Regions from separate parts of the Actinoplanes sp. NPDC049802 genome, predicted to be linked through region 2. Evidence: riboswitches for the same ligand, from Rfam matches in the RefSeq annotation. Region 2 holds a riboswitch; the other holds the start of a gene.
The links. A riboswitch is a leader RNA that binds a small molecule or an ion and turns the genes downstream of it on or off. The one in region 2 is predicted to bind thiamine pyrophosphate.
Positions count from the first base shown of each region.

Region 1: linked by a shared signal. The riboswitch ahead of AB0I88_RS16555 (ECF transporter S component) and the one ahead of AB0I88_RS06110 (thiamine phosphate synthase) in region 2 are both predicted to bind thiamine pyrophosphate.

Region 1 is NZ_JBFAMR010000020.1:89,479-92,874, forward strand. Features, by position in the region: gene AB0I88_RS16550 (ABC transporter ATP-binding protein) at 1-793, opposite strand, end outside; gene AB0I88_RS16555 (ECF transporter S component) at 797-1,387, opposite strand; TPP riboswitch at 1,458-1,560, opposite strand; gene AB0I88_RS16560 (alpha/beta hydrolase) at 1,655-2,470, shown strand; gene AB0I88_RS16565 (DUF6328 family protein) at 2,502-3,023, shown strand; gene AB0I88_RS16570 (hypothetical protein) at 3,000-3,396, opposite strand, start outside.
Region 2 is NZ_JBFAMR010000006.1:42,800-46,195, reverse strand. Features, by position in the region: gene AB0I88_RS06120 (methyltransferase) at 1-62, shown strand, start outside; gene AB0I88_RS06115 (ATP-binding cassette domain-containing protein) at 92-1,738, shown strand; TPP riboswitch at 1,835-1,945, shown strand; gene AB0I88_RS06110 (thiamine phosphate synthase) at 1,939-2,523, shown strand; gene thiO (glycine oxidase ThiO) at 2,520-3,396, shown strand, end outside.

The DNA.
Region 1 (3,396 bases), on a different contig from region 2:
CGGCGCGCGTCACGCGTACCAGATCATCGGTTGATCTTGATATGGCCTTGATCGGCGGGGTGCTGAAGCCGGGGACCCAGACGCCCTCGCCGGCGAGCCTGTCGCCGTAGGCGGCGAAGATCAGCTCGGGTGTGCCGTCGGCGCGGACCCCGCCGCCCGGCTCGAGGACCACCACCCGGTCGACGAGCGGAAGGGCCTCGGCCACCCGGTGCTCCACGATGATCAGCGTGGTTTCCGGGCCGGTGGCCCGGGCGACCGCCTCGCGGATCAGCCCGGCGCCTGCCGGGTCCAGGTTCGCGGTCGGCTCGTCCAGCAGCAGAAGGCCCGGCCGCATGGCCAGCACCCCGGCCAGAGCCAGACGTTGCGCCTCGCCGCCGGAGAGCGCGGCGGTGGGCCGGTTGATGGGGTACGGGAAACCGACGCGATCCAGCACGTCGGACACCCGTGGCCAGATCTCGCCGGACGGCACCCCCCGGTTCTCCAGCCCGAACGCCACGTCGTCGCCACTGCGGGCCATCACGAGCTGGGTCTGCGGATCCTGGAAGACGATGCCGACACGGTCGCGGGCCTTGCGCGGATCCAGGCCGTCGATCTCGATGGCGCCCTCGGACTCGCCGGAGTCCTCGGGCAGCAGGCCGGCGAGCGCGGCGAGCAGGGTGCTCTTGCCGGCCCCCGAGGGACCGAGCAGCAGCACCCGCTCGCCGTGCCGGATCTCCAGATCCAGCTCGCGGACCGCCCAGGCGCGGCGACCGGCGTGCCGCCACCCGAAGCCGCTGAGCCGAACATCACTCATGAACTAGATGACTGCCCGTTCCCGGCCCGCGCCGAACCGGTCCAGCACCCCGGTCGGCGCCAGCGCCCGGACCAGCGCCCACGAGCCCAGACCCGCGATCACGGTGCCGCTCAGGACGGTGATCAGCGCGTACGGAATCCGGTACGACCAGAGGGCGGCCTCCGAGTTCCACACGAAGAAGTCGAAGACCGCGGCGCTCACCCCGGTCAGCGTGCCGGCCAGCAGCGCCGCGCCGAGCCGGAACGACTGGTAGCGCAGCCCCGCGAACGCCAGCTCGGCGCCGAGACCCTGCGCCAGGCCCTGCCAGACGACGGTCATGCCCCACGGGCCGCCGAGCATCGCGGAGACGATCGCGGCCACCAGCTCGGTGTAGAGCGACGCGCCCGGCTTGCGGATGACGAGCCCGCCCAGCACGGCCGGGATCAGCCAGACCCCGTACAGCACGGTCTGGGACGGGGGGAAGAAGGCGAAGGCGCTCTCGGTGACGACCCAGAGATTGCCCCAGGCCCAGAAGATGACGCCGAACGCCACGGCGATCACCGAGGCGATCACGATGTCTATCGTGCGCCACCGGTTCGGGTTCTGTTCTTTCATGTACGCCTCCCAGCGGACACCGGGAGGAGACGCACGCCGTGACCCGGGCTGCGATGCCCGGGCGCGACGCGGCTGGAGAAGACCGAACTTCCTGCGCTGGCATTACCCAGATCAGGTACGAGGGTCTGCGGTCGCCCGCACTCTCAGCGCTGTGCGCTCCCCTGTCGGATCGGAGCTCCTCCGCTGTCGCGGCAAAGCTCCGGTGGATGTGCTTCGATGACCGTAACACCTGGTAGCAGAGCGGCACAGGGAGGTAGTGATCACGTGATCGAGGTCAAAGCCAGAGGCATGACGTTCGATGTCTACGAGGGTGGGCCCTCGGACGGCGATCCGGTCCTGCTGCTCCACGGATTTCCGCAGGACTCCCGTGAGTTCGACCTGATGCTGCCCCGTCTGCACGAGGCCGGGCTGCGCACGTACGCCCTGGATCAGCGTGGTTACTCGCCCGGCGCGCGGCCCGCGGGGGTCCGGCCGTACCGGATGTCGGAAGTCACGGACGACGCCATCGCGGTCCTCGACACCCTCGGCGTCGAGCGCGCCCACGTCGTCGGCCACGACTGGGGCGCCCAGGTCGGCTGGCAGCTCGCCGCCCGCCACCCGCATCGGGTGCGGACGCTCACCGCCGTCTCCGTGCCGCATCCGAGGGCGCTGCTGCTCGCCCTCCGGGTCCGGCCCTCCCAGCAGGCCCGGCTCGCCTACTTCGGGGTGTTCCGCTCGGGCGTCGCCGAACGGCTGCTGTCCGCCCGGCACTCCCTCGTTCTGCGGCTGATGCTGCGGCCCATCGGGATGCGCGCCGAACAGTACGTGGCGGCGATGCGCGAGCCGGGACGGCTGACCGCGGCCCTCAACTGGTACCGGGCCTTCACCAGCGAGCAGGTCTCCGGGCTGGGCGTGGTCACCGTGCCCACCACGTACGTGTGGAGCGACAAGGACGGTGTGGTCGGGCTGACCGCGGCGCTGCGCACCCGGGACTGGGTGCGGGCCGACTACGAGATGGTGGCGATGCGCGGGGTCAGCCACTGGGTGCCCGAGCAGGCGCCCCGCGAGCTCGCCGACGCCGTGCTGCGACGGATCGGGGTTTGACCGCGAGCGTGCCTGGGAACGCTTCCGCAGCATGGCGGTCGATACGCATCACACCCCCCGTGAGTCGGAGAAACAACGCTGGGATCGCAACTTCGGCGACCTGCTCCAGGAGCTGAGGGTTGCGCAGACCGGTGTGCAGATCCTCTTCGCGTTCCTGCTGACACTGCCGTTCAGCAGCGGTTTCCCGAAGGCCACCGGTTTTCAGAAGGATGTCTACATCGTCGCGCTGATCAGTGCGGCGTTCGCCACCGCGATGATCATTTCGCCGGTGGCGTTCCACCGTGCCCTGTTCCGGCAGGGCCGTAAGCCGGAGCTGGTCCGCTACGCCCACAAGATGGCGTCCGGTGGACTCGCCTTCATGCTGATCTCGATGGTCAGCAGCGTCCTGCTGATCACCGACTACATGCTGGACTGGCGGTGGGCCATCCCGCTGACCGTCGTCACCGGAGCCTGGTTCCTGACGTTCTGGGTCATCCTGCCGTTCGCCCACCGCGAGTGGGGCGACGACGACGAGGACGAGGACGAGCAGTCAGACCCGGCGACGGTGTCGTAGACCCAGCGCCCGCAGTTCCAGATCGGCGAGAGCGTCCACGGCGGCCGCGTCGCCGGACCGCCAGCTCTGCGCGATGTCCGGGCCCAGCTTGGCGAGCTGGCCGAGCGGGCGCCCGGCCAGCGCGCGCAGCGCCAGCAGATCACGCCCGGCCGCGTCGTCGCGGACCGCGGCGGCGATCCCGGCCCGGCGCATCCAGCGCAGCCGCGACGGCAGCCACAGAAACAGGACCAGAGCCAACGGTACGGCCACCGCCACCGCCGGCAGGATCAGCGCCAGCCGTCCCACGATCTCCTGCTGCTCCTGCCCGGCGTCGGCGATCGCCCGCGCGGCGTCCGCCGCACCGTTGAACGGCTCGGTCAGGTCGTCGCCGACG
Region 2 (3,396 bases):
AGCGGACGGCCAGCCAGAAGGGGTTCCGGGTGCTCCGGGTCACCGGAAAATCGGGAGACTGAACCGAGGTCGCACAGGGAGGATGCCCGGCATGGGTTACGTGGATGTCGCCGGCGCCGGTTTCGTGCTCCCGGACGGGCGGGAGCTCTTCACCGACGTGTCGTTCCGGGTCGGCGAGGGCGCGAAGGTGGCGCTCGTCGGGCCCAACGGCGCCGGCAAGACCACCCTCATGCGGATGGTGGCCGGAGACATCCCGGTGCAGAGCGGCGTCGTCGCCCGATCCGGTGGGCTCGGTGTGATGCGGCAGTTCATCGGGATGATCGGCGATGACCGTACCCTGGAGGATCTTGCGCTTTCCCTGGTGCAACCGGCGCTCCGCGCGGCGGGCGAGCGACTGCGCACGGCCACCGCGGCCCTCGACGAGACCGAGAAGACCCAGATCGCGTACGCGAACGCGCTCGCCGGCTGGGGCGAGGCCGGCGGATACGACGCCGAGGTGCTGTTCGATACGGTCGCGGTGTCCATTCTCGGCAAGCCGTGGGAGGAGACGCGGCACCGGATCGTGCGGACCCTCTCCGGCGGCGAGCAGAAACGGTTCGCCCTCGACCTGCTGCTGCGCGGCTCCGACGAGGTGCTGCTGCTCGACGAGCCGGACAACTTCCTCGACGTGCCCGCCAAACGCTGGCTGGAGCAGCGGCTGCGCGAGTCGCCGAAATCGGTGCTCTACGTGTCGCACGACCGGGAGCTGCTGGCCCAGACCGCGGACCGGGTCGTCGCCGTCGAGGGCGGCGGCGCGTGGACGCATCCGGCCGGGTTCGCCTCCTGGCACGAGGCCCGGGGGCACCGGCACGAGCGGCTCGAGGAGAACCGGCGGCGCTGGGACGAGGAGCACGAGAAGCTCAAGGAGCTCGTGCTCACGCTGCGGAACAAGGCCGCCTTCAACGACGGTCTGGCGTCGCGGTATCAGGCCGCGCAGACCCGGCTCCGCAAGTTCGAGGAGGCGGGGCCGCCGCCGCTGCCGCCCAAGGACCAGGCTGTCAAGATGAACCTGCGCGGAGGGCGGACCGGCAAGCGGGCGGTCATCTGCGAGCAGCTCGAGCTGGAGAATCTGACGTTCCCGTTCGACCTGGAGATCTGGTACGGCGACCGGGTGGCGGTGCTGGGCGCCAACGGCACCGGCAAGTCGCACTTCCTGCGTCTGCTCGCGGCCGGCGGCAGCGACCCGGATCTGGAGCACAAGCCGGTCGACGGGGCGCCGCTGGCGTATGTGGCGCACGACGGGGTGGCACGGCTCGGCGCGCGGGTCCGGCCGGGGCACTTCTCGCAGACCCACGACCGGCCGGAGCTGCTGGAGAAGACGCTCGTCGAGATCCTGTGGCGCGGTGACGAGCACCGGTCCGGGATGGACCGGGCCGGCGCGATGAAATCCCTCAACCGGTACGAGCTGGCGGCGCAGGGCGACCAGCGGTTCGGCACGCTGTCCGGTGGGCAGCAGGCCCGGTTCCTGGTGCTGCTGCTGGAGCTGTCGGGGGCGACCCTGCTGCTGCTCGACGAGCCGACCGACAACCTGGACCTGGCGTCGGCGGAGGCGCTGGAAGAGGGACTGAAAGCGTTCGACGGCACCGTGATAGCCGTCACCCACGACCGCTGGTTCACCCGGTCCTTCGACCGCTTCGTGCTCTTCCGCGGCGACAGCGAGGTCGTCGAGGTGCCGGAACCCGTCTGGGACGTGCGGTGACGCCGGGACCACGGTGACCGGTGGGACACAGGAGTCTTATCTCACCATCGACGTCCGGTAGCGCGGAACGTCACGGACCGGTTAGGGTCCGGTTACAACCAACCCCACGGGAGTCCGGGCACCGGGCTGAGAGGGGGGCTGACGCCGCCCCCGACCGTCGAACCTGATCCGGGTAATGCCGGCGCAGGGAGGAGTGCTTCGTGCACACTTCGTTTCCTCGCATCCATGTCATCACCGACTCGATCGACGTCGTCCGCGGCGTCGCGGGACAGCCGGAGATCGCTGTCCAGATCCGGGTCAAGAGCAACGACGCCGAGGCGTACGCGCTGACCGTCGCGGCCATCGACGTCTGCCGGCCGATGGGCACGATCGTCCTGGTCAACGACCGGGCCGGGGTCGCGCTGGCGGCCGGCGCCGACGGCGTCCACGTGGGCGCCGACGATCTGCCGGTCGAGGCCGCCCGGCGGGTGCTCGGGCCAGCCGCGATCCTCGGCGCCACCTGCCGGAACCCGGAGGCGGCCCGGGCGGCCGTGCGGGACGGCGCCGGCTATCTGGGCGCCGGCCCGGTCTTCGCGACCGCCACGAAGGACGGGCTGCCACCACCGCTCGGCCCGGCCGCGATCGCCGCCGTCGCCGCGGCGGTTCCCGGCACACCGGTCCTCGCGATTGGCGGCGTCACCGCGGAGAGGGTGCCGCTGCTCGCCGCGCACGGTGTCGCGGCGGTCTCCGCCTTCGCGGCGGACCCGAAGGGTGCGGCCGCCGCGTTCCTGGAGGCCCTGCGATGAGCATCGCGATCGTCGGTGGCGGCATCATCGGGCTCGCCATCGCTCACGAACTGCGTCGGCGCGGCGCCGACTGCACCGTCTACGACGCCTCCACACCGGAGTCCGAGGGCGCCTGGCACGTGTCCGGGGGGATGATCGCCGCGGGCCGGGAGTCGGCCTTCGAACACCCACAGCTGGCCGGCCTGCTCGCGGCCTCGTCCGGTCTCTGGCCGGAGTTCGCCGCCGCGCTCGGCCCGGGCATCGGCTACGACGAGGCAGGCTCGCTCGGGGTGGCGCTGACCGCGGACGACGTCGCCGTCGCCCAGCGTGTCTGGCGCGTCCAGCAGGTGCCGGTGCTGCGCGGCAGCCGGCTGCGGGAGCTGGAACCGGCGCTGTCCCCACGGATACGTGCCGGCGTGCACGCCCCGGCCGAGCGGCAGGTCGACCCGCGCCGGGTGATGGCCGTGCTCCGCTCCCGGCTGGCGAACCGGATCGTGCCGAAGCGGATCACCACAGTGGACGAGGTCGACGCGGACACCGTCGTGGTGGCGGCCGGCTGTGACACCGCGGCCCTCACCGGGCTGCCGATCCGCCCGATCAAGGGTCAGGTGCTGCGGCTGCGGGGTGAACCCGGTCTGCTGCGGCACGTGGTGACCGGTTTCGCGGACGGGCGATTCGTCTACCTGGTGCCGCGGGACACCGGCGAGGTGGTGGTCGGCGCCACCCAGGAGGAGCTGGCCGACACCACCGTCACCGCCGGCGGGGTGCACGACCTGCTGCGGGCGGCCCTCGACCTGGTGCCCGGCCTGTCCGACCACGAGCTGGCCGAGACCGCCGCCGGACACCGCCCCGGCACCCCCGACAACGCACCGATCCTGGGCCGGCTCGACGGTG